Regions from separate parts of the Agrobacterium sp. GW821-FHT14E08 genome, predicted to be linked through region 1. Evidence: riboswitches for the same ligand, from Rfam matches in the RefSeq annotation. Region 1 holds a riboswitch; each other region holds the start of a gene.
The links. Region 1 has a riboswitch for cobalamin ahead of AC1ROR_RS04520 ((2Fe-2S) ferredoxin domain-containing protein). Riboswitches for the same ligand answer to the same signal wherever they lie in the genome.
Positions count from the first base shown of each region.

Region 2: it holds a riboswitch for cobalamin, as region 1 does, so the genes downstream of both, AC1ROR_RS08845 (CbtB domain-containing protein) here and AC1ROR_RS04520 ((2Fe-2S) ferredoxin domain-containing protein) in region 1, are expected to answer to the same signal.
Region 3: it holds a riboswitch for cobalamin, as region 1 does, so the genes downstream of both, AC1ROR_RS18570 (DUF1636 family protein) here and AC1ROR_RS04520 ((2Fe-2S) ferredoxin domain-containing protein) in region 1, are expected to answer to the same signal.

Region 1 is NZ_JBXAPJ010000001.1:919,786-927,663, reverse strand. Features, by position in the region: gene AC1ROR_RS04545 (DNA polymerase III subunit delta') at 1-501, shown strand, start outside; gene metG (methionine--tRNA ligase) at 614-2,164, shown strand; gene AC1ROR_RS04535 (TatD family hydrolase) at 2,176-2,958, shown strand; gene AC1ROR_RS04530 (MBL fold metallo-hydrolase) at 2,961-3,791, shown strand; gene AC1ROR_RS04525 (chloride channel protein) at 3,813-5,594, shown strand; cobalamin riboswitch at 5,848-6,041, shown strand; gene AC1ROR_RS04520 ((2Fe-2S) ferredoxin domain-containing protein) at 6,133-6,924, shown strand; gene AC1ROR_RS04515 (ABC transporter substrate-binding protein) at 6,941-7,878, shown strand, end outside.
Region 2 is NZ_JBXAPJ010000002.1:11,040-18,917, reverse strand. Features, by position in the region: gene AC1ROR_RS08860 (LysE family translocator) at 1-256, shown strand, start outside; gene AC1ROR_RS08855 (c-type cytochrome) at 376-810, shown strand; gene AC1ROR_RS08850 (c-type cytochrome) at 895-1,815, shown strand; cobalamin riboswitch at 1,909-2,144, shown strand; gene AC1ROR_RS08845 (CbtB domain-containing protein) at 2,307-2,489, shown strand; gene AC1ROR_RS08840 (CbtA family protein) at 2,501-3,211, shown strand; gene AC1ROR_RS08835 (hypothetical protein) at 3,216-3,530, shown strand; gene AC1ROR_RS08830 (type 1 glutamine amidotransferase family protein) at 3,702-4,268, opposite strand; gene AC1ROR_RS08825 (GNAT family N-acetyltransferase) at 4,290-4,778, opposite strand; gene pip (prolyl aminopeptidase) at 4,974-5,921, opposite strand; gene AC1ROR_RS08815 (MerR family transcriptional regulator) at 6,005-6,418, opposite strand; gene AC1ROR_RS08810 (hypothetical protein) at 6,532-6,885, opposite strand; gene dmeR (Ni(II)/Co(II)-sensing transcriptional repressor DmeR) at 7,013-7,285, shown strand; gene dmeF (CDF family Co(II)/Ni(II) efflux transporter DmeF) at 7,349-7,878, shown strand, end outside.
Region 3 is NZ_JBXAPJ010000005.1:84,191-92,068, forward strand. Features, by position in the region: partial or broken gene cobD (threonine-phosphate decarboxylase CobD) at 1-784, opposite strand, end outside; gene cbiB (adenosylcobinamide-phosphate synthase CbiB) at 783-1,748, shown strand; gene AC1ROR_RS18560 (cobyric acid synthase) at 1,735-3,192, opposite strand; gene cobO (cob(I)yrinic acid a,c-diamide adenosyltransferase) at 3,194-3,811, opposite strand; cobalamin riboswitch at 3,946-4,157, shown strand; gene AC1ROR_RS18570 (DUF1636 family protein) at 4,276-4,701, shown strand; gene cobW (cobalamin biosynthesis protein CobW) at 4,698-5,735, shown strand; gene cobN (cobaltochelatase subunit CobN) at 5,739-7,878, shown strand, end outside.

The sequences.
Region 1 (7,878 bases):
CCGGGAAAATTGCTGCCGACCATCCGTTCGCGCTGCATGCCGCTGAGGCTCCTGCCGCTTTCCGATGCTGCCATGGTGCAATCCCTCGATCATCTCGGCATCAGCCCATCCGGCGAAAAGCGCGACGCCCTGCTTGCCGCCTCAAAGGGCAGTGTGGCGCAGGCGTTGAAGCTGATGAATTACGGCGGCTCCGACATTGTCGAGGCCTTTGCGGAAGTCATGGCGGCTGAAGGGCCCGGCGCGCGCAAGCAGATGCACAAGCTTGCCGAGGTTCTGGCACAGAAGGATGGCGACATCGTTCTCGGCTTCTTCATGGAGCATGTGACGGAAGAGTTGATGGAGCGCGCACGGGCGGCGGCGATGGCGGGCGATATCGCTGCGGCGGAAAAACACGCGCGGCTTTCCTCGACACTCTCGGAACGGATTACCGTGGCGCAGGCCTATAATCTCGACAAGAAGCAGATGGTGCTTTCCATTCTGGAGGATATTCGTTCGGTTTAAGCGCCGCGGCCAGGATTCATACCCGAAATGGGGAAGTTGTTGTTTCGCTGCTGCGAACAATGGTTTAAGAGCGGTCTATCCAAAAAACAGCCTGTAAAGTCGATAGACCGTCATGACAGACAAGACACCATTCTACATCACCACCGCGATCTCCTATCCCAATGGCAAGCCGCATATCGGCCATGCCTATGAACTGATCGCGACGGACGCCATGGCACGCTTTCAGCGCCTGGATGGAATGGATGTGTTCTTCCTGACCGGCACCGACGAACACGGCCAGAAGATGCAGCAGACGGCGCGGGCGGAAGGCATTTCGCCCGAAGAACTGGCGCAGCGCAACTCCGACCAGTTTCGCGAGATGGGCAAGTTGCTCAACGCCTCGAACGACGATTTCATCCGCACCACGGAGGAGCGTCACCACGAGACCTCGCGCAATATCTGGAACCTGATGGCCGATAGCGGCGACATCTACAAGGATAGCTATGCCGGCTGGTATTCCGTGCGCGACGAGGCCTATTACGGCGAGGACGAGACGGAAGTGCGCGCCGACGGCGTTCGTTACGGGCCGCAGGGCACGCCCGTCGAGTGGGTAGAAGAGGCAAGTTATTTCTTCAAGCTCTCCGAATATCAGGAGAAGCTGCTGAAGCTCTACGAGGATAACCCGGATTTCATTGGTCCGGCGGAACGGCGCAATGAAATCATCTCTTTCGTCAAATCCGGCCTCAAGGACCTGTCGATTTCCCGCACCACCTTCGATTGGGGTATCAAGGTTCCGAACGACCCGAAGCACGTCATGTATGTCTGGGTCGATGCGCTGACCAACTACATCACCGCGACCGGTTACATTGAGGACAAGAACGGCCCGCGCGCAAAATACTGGCCAGCCGATGTGCATATCATCGGCAAGGACATCATCCGTTTCCACGCGGTCTACTGGCCGGCTTTCCTGATGAGCGCGAAGCTGCCGCTGCCCAAGCGCGTCTATGCGCACGGCTTCCTGCTCAACAAGGGCGAGAAGATGTCGAAGTCGCTCGGCAACGTCGTTGATCCGGTCAATCTAGTCAACCATTTCGGTCTCGATCAGGTCCGCTATTTCTTCCTGCGCGAAGTCTCTTTCGGCCAGGACGGCAGCTATAGCGAAGAGGGCATTGCCACCCGCATCAATGCCGATCTTGCCAACGGTATCGGCAATCTCGCCAGCCGTTCGCTGTCGATGATCGTCAAGAATTGCGACGGCCAGATTCCGACGCCCGGCGAGTTCACCGATGAAGACAAGGCGATGCTTACCTCCGCCGACGGGCTGCTTGAGATTTGCCGCGAGGAGATGGGCAAGCAACTCATCCACCGTGCGCTTGCGGCCATCATTGCCGTGGTGTCCGAAACCGACCGCTATTTCGCGTCGCAGGAGCCGTGGGCGCTGAAGAAGACCGATCCCGAGCGCATGGGCACCGTGCTTTACGTTACGGCGGAAGTCGTGCGCCAGATTGGCATTCTCTTGCAGCCCTTCATGCCGGAATCCTGCGAGAAGCTGCTCGATCTCGTTGCTGCCCCTGCCGATAAACGTGATTTTGCAGCGCTCGGCGGAGCGGGACGTCTGGTTCCGGGCACGCCGCTTGAGGCACCGAAGCCGGTCTTCCCGCGTTACGTCGCTCCGGAAGCGTGAAGGCGACGACCATGCTGATCGATACCCATTGCCATCTGGATTTTCCCGATTTCGAGGCTGAGCGCGACGATATCGTCGCCCGCGCCCACGCTTCGGGCGTGAGCCAGATGGTGACGATCTCGACGCGGGTACGCCGTCTGCCCGAGCTTTTGAAGATCACGGAGAAATATCCGTCGGTCTTCTGCTCGGTCGGTACGCATCCCAACAGCGCCGCCGAGGAGCTGGATATTTCCGCCGACGATCTGGTGCGGCTGGCGGAAAGCCATGACAAGATCGTGGCGATCGGCGAGGCGGGTCTGGATTATTTCTACGACACGCAGAAGCCAGAGGACCAGAAGACCGGTCTCCTTCGCCATATCGAGGCGGCAAGACGGACGATGCTGCCGCTCGTCATTCACAGCCGCAGCGCCGATGACGATATGGCCGCGATTTTGCGCGAGGAAAGCGACAACGGTGCCTTCCCGTTCATCCTGCACTGCTTTTCCGCCGGCCCGGAGCTGGCGAAGACCGGTGTCGAGCTTGGCGGTTATGTGTCCTTTTCCGGCATTCTGACTTTCCCTAAATCGCAGGACATCCGCGATATTGCCGCCACCGTGCCGCTGGACCGGCTGCTGGTGGAAACGGACGCGCCCTATCTTGCGCCGAAGCGCTGGCGGGGAAAGCGCAACGAGCCGTCCTATGTCGTCAACACGGCGGAGGTTCTGGCCGAGGTGCATGGCATTTCCTTCGAGCGGATGGCTGACATCACCACCGAGAATGCCTTTCGCTGCTTTTCGAAGATGACAAGGGTGTAGGCGTGGCAATATACCGTCGCCGCTTCACGGTTCTCGGATGCGCGTCGTCGCCCGGCGTGCCGCGCATCAACGGCGACTGGGGCGCCTGCGACCCTGAAAACCCCAGGAATCGGCGCACGCGCACGGCCTTCATGGTGGAGCAGATCGGACCCGATGGCGGCAAAACGACGGTCGTCATCGATACCGGCCCGGATTTTCGCGAACAGATGATCGCCGCGAAGGTAGAGGCGGTCGATGCGGTGCTTTATACCCATGCCCATGCCGACCATCTGCACGGCATCGACGATCTGCGCATCTATTTCGCCATTCAGCAAAACCGCATTCCGATCTATGCCGATCCCGTCACCATGGCGCGCATCTGGGACGGGTTCGCCTATTGCCTGGAAACACCGCCGGGCAGCAGCTATCCGCCCATCGTCGAACCGCGGATCATCGCCGATATCGATGCGCCCTTGATCGTCGAGGGGGCAGGTGGGCCGATACCTTTCAACGTGCATATGCAGCAGCATGGCGACGTGCATTCGCTCGGCTTCCGCATCGGCGATATCGCCTATTGCACCGATGTCAGCGATTTTCCGACTGAGACCCTGCCAAAACTCGCCGGTCTCGATATTCTCGTCATCGACGCGCTGCAGCACCGCTATCATCCCAGCCATCTTTCGCTGGAACAGGCGCTCGGCTGGATCGAAAGATTTGCCCCCAAAAGGGCGATCTTGACCCATATGCATATTCCGCTCGATTATGACACGGTGATGCGTGAAACGCCTGATCATGTTGAACCGGCTTACGATCAGATGCGTTTCGAAGTCGAGATCGAGATTGAAGCGCCCTAGTACCGCCTGAAAAGGAACAGCATGTCGACCCGGCCTTTCCGTGCACCCAGTATGGCGAGCTTTTTCGACAATCTGCGCGCCAGCCGCCTGCGGGCGATGTTCCGGCGCGGCGAACTGGGGCTGGTGGCTCTTTCCGTTCTCATCGGCATCGCAGCGGGGTTACTGGTGGCGCTGATCGGCGCCCTGAGCACCGCGCTGCATGTGCTGGTCTTCGGTGTCGAGCGGCTGAGCAGCAGCGATCTGTCCGGGTGGATCGTGCTTGTGGGGCCAATCATCGGCGGCATCGTGCTCGGCCTCATCATTTTCATTCTGTCAAAGACCCGCAAGAAACCCATGGTCGACCCGATCGAGGCGAATGCGCTGCATGGCGGCCGCCTGTCGCTCACGGACAGCATCATCGTCTGCGTGCAGAACATTGTGTCCAACGGTTTCGGCGCGTCCGTGGGGCTTGAGGCCGGTTATACGCAGATTGCCAGCGGTGTCGCCTCCAAGATCGGCATCAAGCTGAAGCTGCGGCGAGGGGACATGCGAATCCTCGTCGGCTGCGGTGCAGCGGGGGCGATAGCGGCGGCCTTCAACGCACCTTTGACCGGGGCATTCTACGCCATCGAACTCATCATCGGCACCTATACGGTCGTGACGCTTGCCCCGCTCATCGTCTCGGCGCTGGTGGCGACGACCGTCATAGGGGTTATAGGCGGCCATGGCCTCTCAATCGATATCGTCGATGCCAGCCGCGTGACGCCCGCCGACTACGTACCCGCCATCTTTCTTGGCGTCGTATGCGCGGCGATTGGCATCGCGCTCATGCAAACAGTGTCCTTCATCGAGGAGACTGCGCGCAAAAGTGCTATTCCAGGCTGGCTTCGTCCAGCCATTGGCGGCGTGGCTGTGGGCGCCCTTGCGTTGATATCACCGCAGGTGCTTTCGAGCGGACATGGGGCGCTGCATCTCAACATCGATGCCGAACTGACGATCTACGGGCTGGCGGGGCTGTTTCTGCTGAAAGCGGCGGCCAGCGCCGTTTCCATCGGTTCGAATTTCCGCGGTGGCCTGTTCTTCGCCTCGTTGTTCATGGGATCGCTGCTCGGCAAGATTTTCGCGCTCTGCGCCCCCTATATCGGTTATGGGGCGACAGCGCCCATCGTCTATGCCGTGATCGGCATGAGCGCCTTTGCCGCCGCCATCATCGGCGGTCCGCTGACGATGACGTTTCTGGCGCTGGAACTGACCGGAGACTTCCAGATCACGGCTCTGGTGCTTGCCGCCGTCATCACCACCTCGCTCGTGGTGCGCACGACCTTCGGTTACTCCTTCGCCACCTGGCGCTTTCACCTCAGAGGCGAAAGCATTCGCAGCGCCCATGACATTGGCTGGATCCGCGACCTGACCGTGGGCAAGATGATGCGCGCCGATATTCGCAAGGCCAATGTCAGCATGGGGCTTCCGGCCTTCAAGGAGAAGTTTCCACTGGGTTCGACGCAGCGTGTGATCATGACGCATGATGACGGGCGCTATGCCGGCATCGTCCTCGTGCCGGAAATCTACGCCGACCCGATGGATCGCGACCCGAGCAAGATCAGCCTCGAAACCTATCTGCACTACAAGAATGACGTGCTGCTGCCGACGATGAATGCGCGGCAGGCGGCAGCCGCTTTCGATGCCACGGAAAGCGAAGCGCTGGTTGTCGTCAACGACAAGATAGAAAACCGCCCGGTTGGCCTGCTGACGGAGAGCCACACGCTCAGGCGCTACAGTGAAGAGCTTGAATTGCGACGCCGCGAGGCCTCCGGTGAATTATAAATTACTTTATGTTTTTTGTTTTAAGTATTGATATAATTATATATTTTATTGATTATATCTTCCGTTTTATTTTTGGTTTCCGCGCAGTGACGGCTGTGGGTGAGCCAATTCGGTACCACATCGTAAAACATGGGGTTGACCAGCAAATAAAACTGCGTTTATGTAACTTTATAACGTAACAATCGATTGGACGAAGGAGACTTGCGTAGCGTGTTCACTTGCGGCGCAGGCGGTTGACAGCGGCCTGCGGCAGTGTAGGTTCGCTCCGTCATGGTTCTTCCGTCACCCGGTGGAAGCTAAGAGGGAATCCGGTGAAGACCCGGAGCTGTCCCGCAACTGTAAGCGGTGAGCCAATCGCCCACGATGTCACTGGCAGAAATGCCGGGAAGACGGGTGAGGTGGCTTTGACCCGCAAGCCAGGAGACCTGCCTGACATATTGTAATTCCGTGGTCGGGGGGTGCCATGGGAATGATGGCTGTTTCCGGCATTGATGCCGGAGGCCCGTCATTTTCGTCGCCGCCTCGTGAATGAGGCATTGTGACAACCGAGATCCAACCAACCTATCGAGAGCCCTCTCAGCCCGACGCCGTGCTGCTTGTCGCCAAATCGGCTTTCGCGGCGGCGCCGCATCAGGACATGCAGCGTCTTGCGGCGCTGGCGGGGCAGCTGTGCGGCGCGAGAACCGTTCGCATCGCATTCACCGAGCAGGGCACGCCGTCCTTGCGCGAAGCGCTCGGCGCGCTCATCGATGAGGGTTTCGGCAATCTCCTTCTCGTGCCGCTCATGTTGCCATTGGAGCCGAGCTTTCAAAACTGGCTGACCAAGACCCTGAAACGATGGCGGGCAGCGGACCCACGCCCCTGGCCCTCGCTGTCGATAACTGCGAGCCCGACCGCAAGCAGCCTGATGACGCTTCTTATCGAAGACCTTGCCGAAACGGCGAAGGAACTCGATCTTTCACCGTCGGTGCGCCCGGCAGGCGAGGGGTCGCTGGTGCCTGCGCAAAAGCGCCGTGTGCTCGTCTGTCAGGGTGCCCCGTGCAATTCAGCCGGTGCGGACGCCATCTGGGGGCATCTGCGCAACCAGCAGGAACGGCTGAAACTCAGGGTCACGGGCGACGGCACCATGACGGCCAAATCGACCTGTCTCGGCCCCTGTAACCTTGCGCCGGTCATGCAGGTCTTTCCTGAGGGTACCTATTATGGCGGCGTCACCGAAGAGGCCGTCGATCGTATCGTTGCCGAACACCTGCTTGGTGGTCGTATCGTCGAGGACTTCGCCTATCACCCGACCGGCCGCAAACAGCGGCTGCGCAATCTTTCCGAATAGCATGAGAGGAAACAAAATGCCGATAAAGAGCTTTTCGCGTCTGGCAGCAGCCGGGCTCGCGGCTTTCATCACAGGCGTGGCGGCCGATGCGCTTGCCACCGAACCCTTGCGCGTCGGCGCCACCTACATCACAAGTGGCCTTGATCCCGCAAAGGGCTCCAATGGCTGGGCTCTTGTCAGTCATGGAGTGGGCCAGAACCTCTTTACCGTCGACAAAGAGGGCCGGCTTGTGCCGGACCTTGCCGAGAAAGCGGAACGTACCGGCGATTTGACCTGGACAGTGACGCTGAAACCGGACCGGACCTTCTCCGATGGTTCTGCCGTAACGGCAGCAGCCCTTGCGGCCGGATTTGAGCATACTTTCGCAACCAACAAGGCGGCGCTTGCGACAGGTGGAAAGCTTGGCTTCAAGGCAGTCGATGCACTGACGCTCGATATCACGACGGAGAAACCGGTGTCCTTCCTGCAGGCGCTATTTGCGGAGTGGCCGCTCGTCGCCTATACGCCGGCCGCCGATGGAAGCGCTCTCTTCACCGGGCCGTATCAGATTGCGGATTTCAAGGCAGATACATCGCTGAAACTCGCGCCGAATGCCAATTTCGCCGATGCGGCTTCCCGCTCCCCGGTCGATTTCCGCAGGTTCGGTGACGCGCAAAGCATGACACTTGCGCTGGAGGCTGGCGAATTGGACCTCGCCTTCGGACTGCCCTCGGAAGTCGTGAAACGGCTGGAAACCAATCCGGCCCTGACGATCAAGTCCTTCCCGGTCGGTTATCAATATCTCGCCTTCCTCAATACGAAGCGGCCGATTACCACCGACATCAAAGTGCGGGAGGCGCTGGACCTGACTTTCGATCGCAAGGAGCTGGCTGCCGCGATCAATGGCGGTGAGCCGGCCACCGGCGCTTATGCCGCCTATTTCCCCTTCGCTGGAAAGCAGCCGCGGCCGACCGA
Region 2 (7,878 bases), on a different contig from region 1:
GGCCTATCTGTTCATGATGGCGATCTATCCGCAATTCCTCAAACCGGCCTATGGCCCGATCTGGATGCAGGGACTGGTGATGGGCGCGATGGTGGCGGTGACCCAGTTCACGGTCTACGGCGCGCTGGCGCTGACGGCGGATAAAAGCCGGGCATGGCTGGTTTCTTCACCGGGTGCGACAATCTTCATCGGCCGCGCCGCCGGTTTCATGCTGATTGCCGCAGCCCTGCTGACGCTTTGGGAGGCCCTGTCCTAGACTTCTGTTTTCACGATAGAATTCACCGCAATGTGACTTCTTTTCGCCATCCGGAAAGGGCATCCTCGCGCCGTTCCATCTAGCGTCCGGTATCCCAGCCGGAATCAAGGAGAGAGTCTATGAAATTGAAAACCATCGCGGCGGCCATGCTTTTCGGCTGTCTTTGCGCCGGAGCGGTCTATGCTGCCGGCGAAGTCGAAAAACGTGAAGGCATGATGAAGCAGATCGGCGGCTCCATGGGCGCGCTCGCCGCCATCTCCAAGGGTCAGAAGCCTTACGACGCTGACGTCGTGAAAGCCGCCGTGACGGCCATCAGCACCAATGCCAAGGCTTTCCCCGACCAGTTCCCGCCCGGCAGCGAGGCCGGCAGTGCGGCGGCACCCGCCATCTGGGAAAATTTCGAGGACTTCAAGGCAAAGGCCGCCAAGCTGGGCGCGGATGCGGACACGGTTCTTGCCAATCTCCCCACCGATGAGGCAGGCGTCACCACCGCCATGAAGACGCTCGGCGCCGATTGCGGCACCTGCCATCAGACCTATCGTCTGAAGAAATAATCCTTTCAAAACGCCGCTTTCCGGCGGCGTTTTTCAGGCCTGGAAAGACACCTGACCCAGTCAGGTGAGAGTGGGGAGAGGGGCATGTCTTCCATTTGGACGAAGCTTGCGGGCGGGATCGCGATTGCGGCCGTTGCGGGTTATGGTATTTTCGCCTGGGTGACGGCGCCTGAGCGACAGGCGCCCAGCCATTGGGTGAGCCTTGGCGAGCCGGATCTGGCCAATGGCGAAACGCTGTTCTGGGCGGGCGGCTGCGCCAGTTGCCATGCCGCACCCGATGCCAAGGGCGATGCGCTTTTGATGCTTTCGGGCGGGCAGGCGCTGAAAAGCCCCTTCGGCACCTTCCATGTGCCCAATATTTCCTCCGATCCGCAACATGGTATCGGCAGCTGGACGCTGGCCGAATTCGGCGATGCCATGACGCGCGGTGTCGGCAAGAACGGGGAACATCTCTACCCGTCCTTTCCCTATGCCTCCTATGCCCGCATGACGCAGAAGGACATCAACGACCTCTACGGTTATCTGAAAGTCCTGCCCGCCAGCCAGAACGACGCGCCGGATCACGACCTGCCGTTCCCCTTCAATATGCGCATGGCGCTGGGCGGCTGGAAATTCCTTTATTTCGACCCCTCGGCGCGGCCCCGCGTCGAGCTTGCCAACGCCAATGCCGAATTGCTGCGCGGCCAATATCTGGTGGAAGGGCCTGGCCATTGCGGCGAGTGCCACACACCGCGCAATGCGCTCGGCGGATTCCAGACGGATAAATGGCTGGCCGGCGGTCCCAATCCGGAAGGCGAGGGCCGTATTCCCGACATCACCCCCGGTTCGCAAAGCATGGGCGCCTGGGCGGCGGCCGATATTGCCAGCTATCTGGAAACCGGCTTCACCCCGGAATTCGACAGCGTCGGCGGTTCCATGGTCAAGGTGCAGCAGAATATGGCGCATCTGACGGCCGATGACCGCGATGCCATCGCCGCCTATCTGAAGGCGATCCCGTCGCGTTAGAGCCTGATACCTCTCCTCCGTCATCCCCGGGCCTGACCGGAGGATGACGGAGGAGAGGTAGGTAAGCGCCATTGACTCCCGACCCCGCCCATCGGATAACAATCCTGTGATGGTTCCTTCCGGGCATTCCGGAAGGTGAAAAGGGAACACGATAGGGAGAAATCCTCATTCGTGGCTGCCCCCGCAACTGTGAGCGGAGAGCCTGAAACGAAATGCCACTGGCAAGCCATCTCGCCGGGAACCCAGGGTTTCCAGAGAGGGTGATGCCGGGAAGGCGTTTCAGGTTTTGACCCGTAAGCCAGGAGACCTGCCATCACGGAAATATCCATGCCGGCGGGGTGTCCGGAAGAGCGGAATGTCAGGGTGGTGGGATCAACTTCTCCCTGTGTCAGTCTCGTATCCCCGTGGTGAAGTGTATCGTATGCGGCTCGACGGCCTTTGCTGTTCGGCCGCGTCCAGAGGCGCGGGGTCGCGCCGCAAGAGGGGTCACCATGTCCATCAACCAGAATACGGCCAATTCAGCCGTTTCCGCAAAAACAACCAGCTTTGCGCAATCGCTGACGGCGATCATGCTTGGCCTGTTTGTTGTCGGTTTTGTCGGCTTTTCCCATGTGGAAGCCGTTCACAATGCCGCGCATGACACGCGCCATGCCAATGCCTTCCCCTGCCATTGAGGGGAAACCGCATGTCGTCTTTTCGCAATATCGTCTTTACCGCCGTTCTCGTCGGCATTCTCGGCGGTTTCGCCGTTTCGGCCATGCAGGCTTTCGGCACGACGCCGCTCATCCTTCAGGCGGAAACCTATGAAAGCGCCGGCGAAGCACCCCACAGCCATGATGCGGCGGCGCCCGGTGCTGCCGTTCCTGCCCATGAGCATAACGATGAAGCCTGGGCTCCGGCCGACGGCTTCGAGCGCACCGCCTATACCGTCGCCGCCAATGTTCTCACCGCCATCGGTTATGCGCTGGTGCTGACCGGCCTCATTTCGCTGCGTGGCACGAATGGCGGCTGGCGTGAAGGCCTTCTCTGGGGTGTTGCCGGTTTTGCCGCCGTCATGCTGGCCCCGATGATCGGCCTGCCGCCGGAACTGCCGGGCAGCCCGGCTGCCGCGCTCGAGGCACGGCAGATCTGGTGGCTTGCGACGGTTGCCGCAACCGCGGGCGGCATTGCGTTGATCGCCTTCCGCCGCGAACCCTGGGCCATCATATTGGCGCTGGTGCTGATCGTCGCACCGCATGTGGTGGGCGCACCCTTGCCTCCGGAAGGCGAACATGCGCTGGCACCGCTGCCGCTCGAGCGTCAGTTCATCGTCGCCGCCACCGTGACCAGCTTCGTTTTCTGGGCTCTGCTTGGAACATTGAGCGCGTTTTTCCTGAAGCGCTTCCAGCAGGCGTAAATCCATGCAGGACGCAGCGGAATGGAGTGAGGAACTCGATGCGCTGCGTTTTGCCGTTCCCGGTCACGGCGCTTTCTGCGCCGTGCACCGTCTTGCCTTCAAGGCGGTTCTCGGACCGAGCCCCGGACACGAGGCGGCTCTCACCTTTTTCCATGACCACGAGGCCGCCTTCGTCGGGGCAGCCCTTTCCAAGATAAAACGTGCAAATTTGCCCGCCGGCCGCAGCCTGCATCTGAACAGCCGCGATATTCGCCGGGCGATTGCCGGGGAGGGTGAGGAGCCGGCGGCGCGCGTGTGCCGGGTGCTGGATCGGCGATAATCCTCGCTATTCTCACCTCCGTCATCCCGGCCTTGAGCCGGGATCCAGCCAGCCCAAGTCTTTGGGCTGAAAAGACTCTTTTCGCCGCGCGGACGCGCGTCGGCTGGATTCCGGCTCAAGGCCGGAATTACGGGGAGTAGAGGGAGTGCAAACAACCGAGACGGCTGCGCCTCAGCGATGCTCTGCCGCAAAAACCTGAAGTTCCGCCTCGGCTTCCGGACCAAAGAGGCCGAGGTGTTTCAGGATTTCCACAGCGAAACTGACCGGCGCGCTGCCGGCGGCGGTGACGATGCCGCCATCGCTGACCGCTTTCGGCTGGTCGCGATAAAGGTTTTCACCGCTATAGGCCGGATAGGCCTTGTGGGATGCCAGCGAATTGCCGGTATGGGCGACATCGTTCAGAACGCCCGTGCCGCCGAGCGCGCTCGCCGCCGCGCAGATGCCGGCCACCAGCCGGTCCCTGTCGCGAAACCGGTGCACCAGCCCGCCAAGATCGACAGCCGTGCCCTTTTCCCAGCTGAGACCACCGGGAACGATGAGAGCATCGATATTCTCAGGATCGAGCGCGTCATAGGACGTGTCAGGCGTCACATTCAGCCCGCCCATGGAGGTTACCGGCCGGCCATCGGGCGTGGCGTAAACGATCTCGACGCCGAGATAGCTGCGTGCTGCGGCAGCAAGCAGCGCCGGTTCCCAGTCCGCAAAATCCTGCGCGAGCGCAATGGCGATCCGTGTCATGGCCGTCTCCGTGGTTTTTAATCAGGCGATGGCCTGCATGTAGCGCATGCCGGTGACCGGGCGGGGCGCGAAATCCATGTTTTCGTAGAAACGATGCGCCGCCACATTGCCGGTCGTGGCGCTGACGGAAAGATAGTCGCAGCCCAGCCGCTTGGCGATATCGCGGGCGCGGGAAACGAGGTGCTGGCCGGTGCCATGGCCACGATGGCCGTCACGCACGAAGAGATGGTGCAGCTCAAGTCCGCGCTGACCTTCCTGCGCCCTGTAGAGCGGCAGAAGCAGGGCGTAGCCGATCAGCGCGCCATCGGCTTCCGCAACCAGCCCATGCACCCAGGGCAGGGGGCCGAACAGGTCGCGTTCCAGTTTCGCCGGCGTGATCGCAGCCGCATCGCCGTGGTAGGAGGCAAGCAGCGTGATCATCTCGTTGAGTTCGGGCAGATCCGTCTTGCGTGCGCCACGAATGATGACGACGGGCGGTCTTTCCAGTGTAAGGGTGCTATCTTCGGTCATTTCTTTGGTCCTTTGGTCTTATCGGTGCCGTCAGGACGCTTGAGAAACAACAAAGCCGCCTGACGGCGGCTTGTTGACAATATGATCTGTCGAGCCGCCCTTAAAGGTAGGCCCAAAAGTACGAGCAGGAGATGGGTGCGCGTTCGTTGATCATGGGACATGCAATGCGCCCGAATCCGTAATCTGTCAAGCGGGTCAATTCGCAAATCGCGCGATTGCCGAAACAATGGCTTCTTCCATCCCCGCATCCGCCGTGGAATGTCCGGCGCCGTCGATCATGATTAGTTCGCTTCCCGGCCACGCCGCGGCAAGCTCGTAAACCGTGACCGGTGGTCCCTGCAGATCCCGCATGCCCTGAATGAGGACGCCCGGAATGCCTGCCAGCCCGCCGGCGTTGCGGAGAAGCACGCCGTCTTCCAGCCACGCCGCATGGTGGAAATAATGCGCGCACAGACGCGCCCGCGCGAGCCTGTAGTTTTCATCGTGCCATTTTTCGGGAAAAGCCGAGACGGTCTCTGCGGTAATCGAACCCGCCTCCCATAGATGCCATTCATAGGCCGCCCCGGCGCGGATGGCGGGATCCGCATCCTTCAAAAGCCGGTAATAGGCCGCGACAGGATCGTCCTTCGACATATGATCCGGGATCGCGGCGATAAAACGCTGCCATTGCCCGGGCAGAAACATCGCCAGCCCCTGATAAAGCCAGTCGATTTCCTTCTGCCGCGTCGTCGTGACACCCGCCAGAACCATGGCGCGGACTTGGCGGGGATGGCGCTGGGCATAGGCGAGGGCGAGCGTCGAGCCCCATGAGGTGCCGAACACCAGCCAGTCATCGACGCCAAGCGCCACACGAATGGCCTCCATGTCGCCGATCAGGTGCTGCGTGGTGTTGTGCTCAAGGCTGACGGCCGCATTCGGCGTGCTCTGCCCGCATCCGCGCTGGTCGAACTGAATGATGCGGTAACGCTCAGGATCGAAATAGCGCCGCGCCTTTGACGATATCCCGGAGCCGGGGCCGCCGTGAAGCAGGATCGCCGGCTGTCCCGCCGGATTGCCCGCAATCGTCACATGCAGCCTGTGGCCGTCGGAAACATCGATGAAAATAGTGTCGAAGGGGGCGATTTCGGAAAAGGTCTCTGGCATCCGGCATCTCTTTTGAAGCGATGGCAGGCGCATATATCGCCCGGATGACAGCGGAATGTCAGTGCCGCCGTCTTCTCCGCGTCTCAGTGTTCGCCTTCGCACATTCCGTGGTCGGAAAGCGCGCGGATGACATAACAATCCTCGATCGAATGGCCGTGGCAATGGGAGACGATGCGCTCCAGTTCATGTTCCAGCTTCTTCAGGCTGGCGATTTTTTCACGCACATGGGCGAGGTGTTCGGCAGCGATACGGTCCGCCCCCTCGCACGGCATCTGCCGGTGCTGGCTAAGCGCAATCAATTCGCGAATGGCGTCGATATTCAGACCGATATCGCGGGCATGGCGGATGAAGGCCAGCCTTTCGAGATCGGTTTTTTCGTAGCGGCGCTGGTTGCCTTCCGAACGGTCCGCCTCACGGATGAGACCCATCTGCTCGTAATAACGGATCGTCGGCACCTTGACGCCGGTACGTTTGGACAATTCACCGATGGACAGCATCGCTTTCTCCATATCTCCGGCGCAGCGGGAAGAGAGCGGGTTGTTTTCGCCGCTCAGGGTCCGATGCTCTAGTCTCTAGAGATATTACGTTTCAGCCCGCTGTTCAATGGGTGTCAGGCGGCCTCGTCCACGCCGAGCGCCTGTGCCAGGGCCTTCAGAACTTCCGTCTCAAGGCTGGAGGCGGCTTCAGGCTGCGCAGCGGCGGCCATTTCCGGCGCGGATGCGCCTGTCGCGGAGACGCCGCTGTCGAGGTTCCACAAAGCGGCGGCAAGACCGGCGGAAACGCTGGCGGCGGCCGGTGAAACTGCCGTAGCGACGCTTTCCGCGCTGGAGATGGCGCGATGCGCGGCCCGGGTCAGCTCCAGCAGGGCCTCGGTGGTGGAATGGGTTTCCTTGTTTTTCGCCGGTTCAAGGGTCCGGACCGGCGTTGCGTAATAGCTGCTGGTGGTTGCTGCGATAGTCGTCATGACTGAGTCCCCAAGTTCTGATGGTGTATTTTTAGGGGCCGAAACATTCGCGAGGATTGCGTCATGCGAGACTTGAACGAAAAAACATCTCAATATAGTATACCCCCCTATAGTATATGAGGTGCCTATGTCCCATACGATCCGCAACAAGGAGAAGCTTCTCGCCCGCATCCGTCGCCTGAAAGGGCAGATGGAGGCGGTGGAGCGCGCGCTGGACGACGCCAAGCCCTGCGGCGAGGTGCTGCAATTGCTGGCTTCGGTGCGCGGCGCGCTTTCCGGCCTCACCGGGGAGGTGATGCAGGAACATCTGCACGAACATGTGGTGCACGCCGAAAGTGAAGAAGAACGGGCGCGGGCGGCGGAGGAGCTGGCCCAGGTACTGAAGACCTACATCCGCTAGAGCATCGGCGGAAAGACCAGATGCTTAGACAAGACGCTCTGAAAATCGAACAGGATTAGCGACATGACGACGACATCCGAATTCTCCCATGCGGCCGGCCATGAGCATGTTTTCCTCGGCCAGAACCATGAGCGTAACGAGAGGCGTGTGTGGATGGTGATTGCGCTCACCACCGTCATGATGGTGGCCGAGATCGTCGCCGGCCACTGGTTCGGCTCCATGGCCCTGACGGCGGATGGCTGGCACATGTCCACCCATGCGGGTGCAATGCTGATTTCGGCGCTGGCCTATCTCTATGCCCGCCGTGAGGCGCGCAATCCGCGTTTCACCTTCGGCACCGGCAAGTTCGGCGATCTGGCGGGGTTCGCCAGCGCCATCGTGCTGGCGGTGGTGGCGTTGCTCATCGCCGTTGAAAGCGCGATGCGCCTCGTCAATCCGGTCGAAATCGACTTCAACCAGGCGATCCTCGTTGCCGTCATCGGCCTTGCCGTCAACCTTGTCAGCGCCGTGCTCTTGAAAGACGACCATCATCATGATCACGGCCACGGTCATGGTCACACCCATGGCTCGCACGCCCATCACGATCACGGTTC
Region 3 (7,878 bases), on a different contig from region 1:
GACGCATGGAGAATTGCCATTCCCTGTCTGCCAAGGCCTGCGTCGCGATATGCAGCGCCGGGCCGGAAACCGCCCAGGGGCCAAGCCTGGCCTCCAGTTCCGCAGCGATATCCGCATGCGCAATCGCGAAACCCAGCCGAACACCCGCCATGCCGTAAAACTTGCCGAAGGACCGCAGGACCACCAGCGCGTCGTGCCCTGCGGCACTCGCGAGGCTTTCTGCTCCTCCCGTTTCGATAAAGGCTTCATCCACGACAAGCAGGCCGCCCTTGCGGCGCATCGCTTCCGCCAACGACAGCAACGCGTTGCGATCCGTGATGCGGCCATCGGGATTGTTGGGATTGACCACCACCGCATAGTCGTGAGCCGACAGATCGCCGATGTTCTCCACCTCGGTCACAGTCAATCCGGCCATGCGAGCGGTTCGGGCGTGTTCGGCATAGGCGGGGGAAAGCACGGCTCCGCTTTTAGCGCCGCGTTTGAGCGCGATGTGAGCCAGCAATGGCATCAGCATCTGGGTGCCGGGAGAAAGCATCACATGCCGGGCTGAAGGTGCACCGAAGGAGGCGGCTGCCATCTCTTTCAATTTTTCGACGGCGGCAGGCTCCGGCAGGCGGGCGAATGCGCTGGCGGGAACGGGCGAATGCGGGTAGGAGTGCGGATTGATCCCGGTCGACAGATCGATCCACGGTTCCGGCGCTTCGGGAAACATCAGCCGCGCCTTGCCGAGATTGCCACCGTGACGGATCGCAGCCTGCGCCTTTTCTGGTACTGTTTCGCCCATGTTCTTTGCTCTCGCTTTCCTGTCGCTCGTGATCGAACGCCTGACCGGCTATCCGGACTGGCTATTCAAACGCATCGGCCACCCCGTCACCTGGATCGGTTCGCTTATCGCGCTGCTGGACAAAAAATGGAACCGGGAGAGCGCGTCATTTTCGCAGCGTAAGGTCGCAGGCGTCATGGCACTGGCGGTTTTTCTGGGGCTGACAGTGGTTGCCGCATGGCTTGCGCAATCCGCTCTGCTTTTGCTTCCTTTCGGTCTGTTGCTTGCTGCGGTGCTCGGCGCGTCACTTCCGGCGCAGAAAAGCCTGGAACAGCATGTGGAGGCCGTTGCCATCGAGCTGGAACGTGAGGGTGTGGAGGGAGGCCGCAAAGCCGTTTCGATGATCGTCGGCCGCGATCCGCAGGCGCTGGACGAGGCGGCTATTTGCCGGGCGGCGATCGAAAGTCTGGCCGAGAACTTCTCCGACGGTATCGTCGCTCCTTCCCTCTGGCTCGGTCTGCTGGGGCTGCCGGGTGGTGCGGGTTACAAGGCGATCAATACAGCCGACAGCATGATCGGCCATCGCTCGCCGCGCCATGAAGCATTCGGCTGGGCCTCTGCCCGGCTGGACGATCTGGTCAACCTGCCGGCTTCCCGGTTGAGTGGCGGTCTTTTTGTCTTTGCGGCATTTTTTGTGAAGGGCGCATCGCCGAGCGGGGCCATCGCTGCGATACGGCGAGATGCGCATCATCATCGCTCGCCCAATGCCGGCTGGCCGGAGGCGGCGCTTGCGGGTGCCCTCGGCTTCGCCCTTGCGGGTCCGCGTTCCTATGGCGGGCAGATGATCGAGGCGCGGTTCATGGGCGAAGGCGGGAGGGCGTCGCTCGTCGCTGGCGATATTCGCAAAGCGTTGCGGCTGGCGCGGATCGCCGACCTCCTGCTGATCGGCTTGTTCGGGCTGCTGGCAGTCCTTATCGTGCTATAGAAAGCAGTCTGTCGAGATCGAGGTGCTGTTCCATATGCGCTGCCAGACGGTCGAGAACGTCGTCCACCTGCGCTTCGTAGTTCAGTTTCGTGCTGTGTCCGCCAAGCCGTTCAAGCCATGCGCCGCGCTGGCGGTCATCCGCGAACAGGCCGTGTATGTAGGTGCCGAAGATGCCGCCATCGGGCGATATGATACCGTCGGCACGGCCATCTATGGTCGAAAATGGCTGGCTGCCCGCTGCGCTTTTTGTTTCACCCACATGCATTTCATAGCCGGATAAGTTAATTCCGTCGAAGCTTCTGCCCTGCACGGAAACAAGCCTCTTGTCGCCGGTCAGAACCGTCGTCACGTCCAGCAGGCCAAGCCCTTCCACCGTCGCTGGCGGTCCTTCGATGCCGTGAGGGTCGGAAATAGTTTTTCCAAGCATCTGGTATCCACCGCACAGCCCAAGAACATAGCCGCCGCGTCTGGCATGGGCCTTGATATCGATATCGAGACCCGCAGCTTTCAGCACGGCGAGATCGGCAATGGTGGATTTCGAGCCGCAGAGCAGGACCAGATGGCAATCAGCGGGAATGGTGTCGCCCGGCCGTATGCGGATCAACTCCACCTCCGGCTCCATGTCCAGCGGATCGAGATCATCGAAATTGGAAATATGCGGCAGGATCGGCACGGCGATGCGGATCTTTGCATCGGGCTTTCGCCCAGCCGGGCCGGAAAGTCCAAGAGCATCCTCTGCCGGCAGTTTCGCGGCATCGGAAAAATGGGGCAGAAGCCCGATTGACGCCCAGCCGGTCGTTTCCGCAATCATCCGCATGCCGTCCGAAAACAGGGCCGGATCGCCGCGAAAGCGGTTGACGATAAAGCCTTTTATCATTGTGGCATCGTCTGGTTCGACCACGGTTTTTGTGCCGATGAGGCTTGCGATGACCCCGCCCCGGTCGATATCTCCGATCAGGATCACCGGCGCATCAGCGGCGCGAGCGAAACCCATATTGGCGATGTCGTTGGCGCGCAGGTTGATTTCGGATGCGCTGCCCGCCCCTTCCACCAGCACCAGATCCGCCTGATTTTTCAGGAGCTCGAAGCTTTCCAGCACACGCGGCATCAGCCCGGCCTTCATGTGCTGATATTCGGCCGCTTTGGCGTTGCCGACGATTTTGCCCTGCACCACCACCTGCGCGCCGGTTTCACTCTGCGGCTTCAGCAGCACCGGGTTCATGTGAACGGAGAGCGGAACACCCGCTGCACGCGCCTGCAGCGCCTGTGCGCGGCCGATCTCGCCGCCATCGGCGGTGACGGCGGCATTATTCGACATGTTCTGCGGCTTGAACGGCATGACGGACAGGCCTCGCTTGACGAAGGCGCGGGCGAGGCCGGCGACCATCAGCGATTTGCCGACGTCGGAGCCGGTTCCCTGAAACATCAGCACGCGTGCAGCCATGTTAGAATTCTATCCCCGCCTGTGCTTTCACGCCCGCCTTGAAATGATGTTTGACGAGGGTCATTTCAGTCACCATGTCGGCGGCGTCGATCAGCGGTTGCTTGGCGTTGCGGCCGGTAACGATGACATGCAGATCGGGCCTGCGGCTGGAAAGGGTTTCAACGACGTTTTCCAGCGGCAGGTAATCGTAACGGAGCGCGATGTTCAGCTCATCGAGGATCAGCAGGCCGATGGTCTCGTCCGCCATCAGGACCTTGGCTTCCTCCCAGGCCTTCGTGGCTGCCGCGACATCGCGCTTCAGATCCTGCGTGTCCCAGGTGAAGCCCTCACCCATGGTGCGCCAGACAACCTTATCGCCGAAGAGCGTCAGGGCCTGCTGTTCACCCGTTGACCATGCACCCTTGATGAATTGCACCACACCGACCCTGCGCCCGGTGCCGAGCATGCGCAAGGCGAGACCGAAAGCGGCTGTGGATTTGCCTTTGCCCGGGCCTGTATTGATCATCAGCAGGCCTTTTTCGATGGTCTTCCCGGCCACTTCAGCATCCTGAACCGTCTTGCGGTTGACCATTTTCTGCCGGTGACGTTCGGCTTCGCCGTCGCTGATGTCGCGTGTCATCGCGTTTTCCTTTTCATCCAGCGGCGCGGGACCGGATGCCCCTGCCATTCGGAGCGGCGACTATACTCAATTTGCCGCACCCGGCAATGCGTGAGGGACAGGGCCGCGGCATTGACCCCCACGCCCGTTCAGCCTAAGGGTAAGGCACTGACGGTCTTTTCCCGGCAACGGGAAAAGCTAAGAGGGAACACGGTTCCACCCTGACAAGGTCATTCCGTGGCTGCCCCCGCAACTGTAAGCGGTAAGCCCGCACCGTAAAGCCACTGGACCCTCAATATGGTTCGGGAAGGCGGTGTCTGGGTGTAGAGCCGCGAGCCAGGAGACCTGCCGTTTCAGGAAAAACGTCTGCCGGGCGGGGTGCTCCGGTCAGTCGGTTAGATCGAACATCCGGTTTGCGCCGACGCGTAGGCCGTTTTCGACATCCGCACCCCGAGATTTTTGCTAGGCGCGGGAAACGATACGGTTTGGATATTTCAGCGACATCTTCATGCTCGAGCGAGAATAGGCAAGACGAAACGGCGTCCGGCGTGATCGTCTTCGTTTGCAGAAGCTGTCGCGATGAAGCCGACCCCAATGCCGAACCACGCCCCGGTTCGCGTCTCGCCGACGCCGTCATCGCGAAGGCGAAAGAATCCGGCACTATCGTTCGTTCCGTCAATTGCCTTGCCAATTGCAAGCGCGGCCTTAGCGCTGTGCTGCGCAGCGCCAATGGCTGGTCCTATGTATTCGGCGGGCTGACACCCGGTGACGCGGAAGACCTGCTGACCGGCGCACGGCTGTTGGCTGCCGCTCCCGATGGCCTGATGCCCTGGCGCGGCCGCCCCGAACCATTGAAGCGCGGCATGGTGGCGCGCATTCCCCCATTCGATTTTACCGAGGAGAGATCATGAGCACCCTTCTGGACCGCGTTCCCTGCACCATCGTCACCGGCTTTCTGGGGGCCGGCAAAACAACGCTACTGCGCGGCCTTCTCGAAAAACTCGACGGCAAGCGGCTGGCGATCATCGTCAACGAATTTGGCGATATCGGCATTGATGGTGAAATCCTCAAAGGCTGCGGCATTGAAAGCTGCCCCGAAGAAAACATCGTCGAACTGGCCAATGGCTGCATCTGCTGCACCGTGGCGGATGATTTCCAGCCCGCCATCGAACAGATTCTGAGCCGCCAGCCGAAGGTGGAGCACATTCTCATCGAGACCTCGGGACTTGCCCTGCCCAAGCCGCTGGTGCAGGCTTTCCAATGGCCGGCGATCAAGAGCCGCGTGACGGTGGACGCCGTTGTGGCCGTCGTGGATGGTGCCGCCCTTGCCGAAGGGCAGGTGGCGCACGACATGGAAGCCCTTGCCGCCCAGCGGGCCAATGACGGGGCGCTGGATCACGACGACCCGGTTGAAGAGGTATTCGAAGATCAGGTCGCCTGCGCCGATCTTATCGTGCTGACCAAGGCCGATCTCCTGGACGTTGCCGGCCTCGACAAGGCCAAGGCGCATATCCTCGAGCATCTGCCGAAGGCCGCAAAGATCGTGGTCGCTTCGAATGGCGCCATCGACCCCGCCGTGCTGATCGGTCTTGGTCTTGCTGTGGAAGAGGATATCGAAAATCGCCGTACCCATCACGATGGTGAACTTGACCACGAGCATGACGATTTCGACAGCTTCGTCATCGATCTGCCGGCCGTGACCGATCCGGAAGCGCTGGCAGCCCGTATCGCCGAGACGGCGGCTGCGGAAAATGTCCTGCGCATCAAGGGCTTCATCGAGGTTTCCGCAAAGCCGATGCGCCTGCAGGTGCAGGCTGTCGGCAGCCGCGTGAACCACTATTACGACCGGCCTTGGGCCGCGGGCGAGGAGCGCCGCAGCCGCCTCGTCGTCATCGGCGAAAAGGGCATCAACCGCGAAAAGATCGAACAGATGCTGGCCGCCTGACCCATGCATATTCTCGCCACCACATCCTCGTCTCTGGACGATCTGATCGAGCCGGTTGATCTCAACCAGCCCCGTTCGGATGTGGTGGTCATGTCTTTTTCAACGAGTGATCTTGCCGGGCTGGAACAGGTGTGGCGGCAAGCCGAGCCTGGCCTTCCGTCGCTATCCGCCGCGAACCTCTCCGAGCTTCGCCATCCGATGTCGGTCGATCTTTGGATCGAAAAGACGGCGGAACATGCCAGCGTCATTCTTATCCGGATTCTGGGTGGCGCGGAGCGCTGGCGTTACGGTGTTGAACAGCTTGCCATTCTCGCCCGGCGGCGGGGCATAAAACTGCTGCTCCTGCCGGGCGAATGCAGCGAGAGGGACGAAAAACTCGAGGCGGCCTCAACCGTTGATCGGCAAATTCTGGCCTCTGTCCTCTCCTTCTTCCGCGAGGGTGGGCGCGAGAATATGGGTCGGCTTGCCGCTGGTCTTGCGGCGCTTGCAAGCGGTGGCGCATGGCCGGATATCGAGGCCCAGCCGCTGCCGAAAGCCGGCTTCTACCGGCCGGGTAAAGGTGTCGTGGACCAGGGGGAAGCCAGCGCAGGTTTCTCCGCCGGTGCAGCCATCCTGCCGGTTCTCTTTTACCGCTCCATGCTTCTGGCAGGCGATGCTGCGCCCGTGGACGCGCTTTTTCACGCACTATCGCAGCGCGGTTTTGCGCCATTGCCGATTTTTGTCAGCGGCCTGAAGGATGGGGAAGCGATCCGTTTTCTCGAAACGGTGCTACCTGATCTGGAGCCCGCCGCAATCATTGCCGCCACGGCCTTTGCCAGTCAGACGGATGAAGGTGGCAAGACACTCTTCGATCGTCTCGGGGTGCCGGTGTTTCAGGTGGTCATGGCGACCACGCGACGGGATGGCTGGTCCGAGAATGCGCGTGGTCTTAACCCGTCAGATCTTGCCATGCATGTGGTCCTGCCGGAACTCGATGGCAGGATTCTTGCCGGTGCGATTTCGTTCAAGCAAGTGCGGACCGATGGCGGTGTCAGTCTCCTGAACGTGCCCGAAGCCGATCGTGTGGAGCAGGTGGCAAACCGTATCGCCGCCTTTTTGCGGTTGAAGCAATCTGCCCCACAGGAGCGGCACATCGTCATTCTGATGCCGGATTATCCCGGTGCCGCGCCGGGGCGCACCGGTTATGCCGTCGGTCTCGATGTGCCGCAGAGCGTGCTTGAAATGCTGCGCGATCTTGACGGGGCGGGATATGCGGTTTCGGATATTCCCGAAACGGCAAGGGCCTTGCTGGATTGCGTCGAGCAGCAGGAAGCGACTGTCGAATTTTCAGCCTATCAGGATTTTCTCGCGGGTTTGCCGCAGGAGGCGGTCGCCTCTCTGGATGCGACCTGGGGTTCGGCCGAACAGGACGATGCGCTTGTCAATGGCGCATTCCGTTTCCGCGTCGCCCGTTTCGGGAAGGTGTTCGTGGCGCTGGCACCGGACCGTGGACGAAACGAGGATAGGCGGGTGGATTATCATGATCCTGCTTTGCCGCCGCGCCATGCACTGGTTGCCTTCGGTGTGTGGATGCAGCGGGTCGCAGGCGCGCATGCCATCGTGCATGTGGGCGCGCACGGTACGCTGGAATGGTTGCCGGGCAAGACGGTGGCGCTTTCCCGGGATTGTTTTCCCGAGATCGTCACGGGCTCGTTGCCGGTGGTCTATCCTTTCATCGTGTCCAATCCGGGCGAAGCGGCTGTCGCCAAGCGGCGGATTGCCGCTGTCACCATCGGACATGTTCCACCGGTGCTGATAGATGCCGGGCTTTCGCCGGACCAATCTGCGCTGGAGCAGCTGGTCGATGAATATGCACAGGCGGACGGGCTGGATCGTCGTCGTCGCGACCGGCTGGCGAAACTGATTGTCGAAAAAGCGCTGGAAACCGGGCTAGCGGCGGATGCTGGGGTGGGGGCGACGGATGACGCCGATGCGGCACTGTCACGCATCGACGCGTTTCTTTGTGACCTCAAGGATTTCGCAATCAAGGACGGCCAGCATATTTTCGGTCGTTCACCCGAAGGCGAGACCGATCTTCTGAGGCTTGAAAGCGCTGCGGCGGAAAAAGCAGCTCTGCTTGCAGCGCTCGCGGGCCGGCATGTTA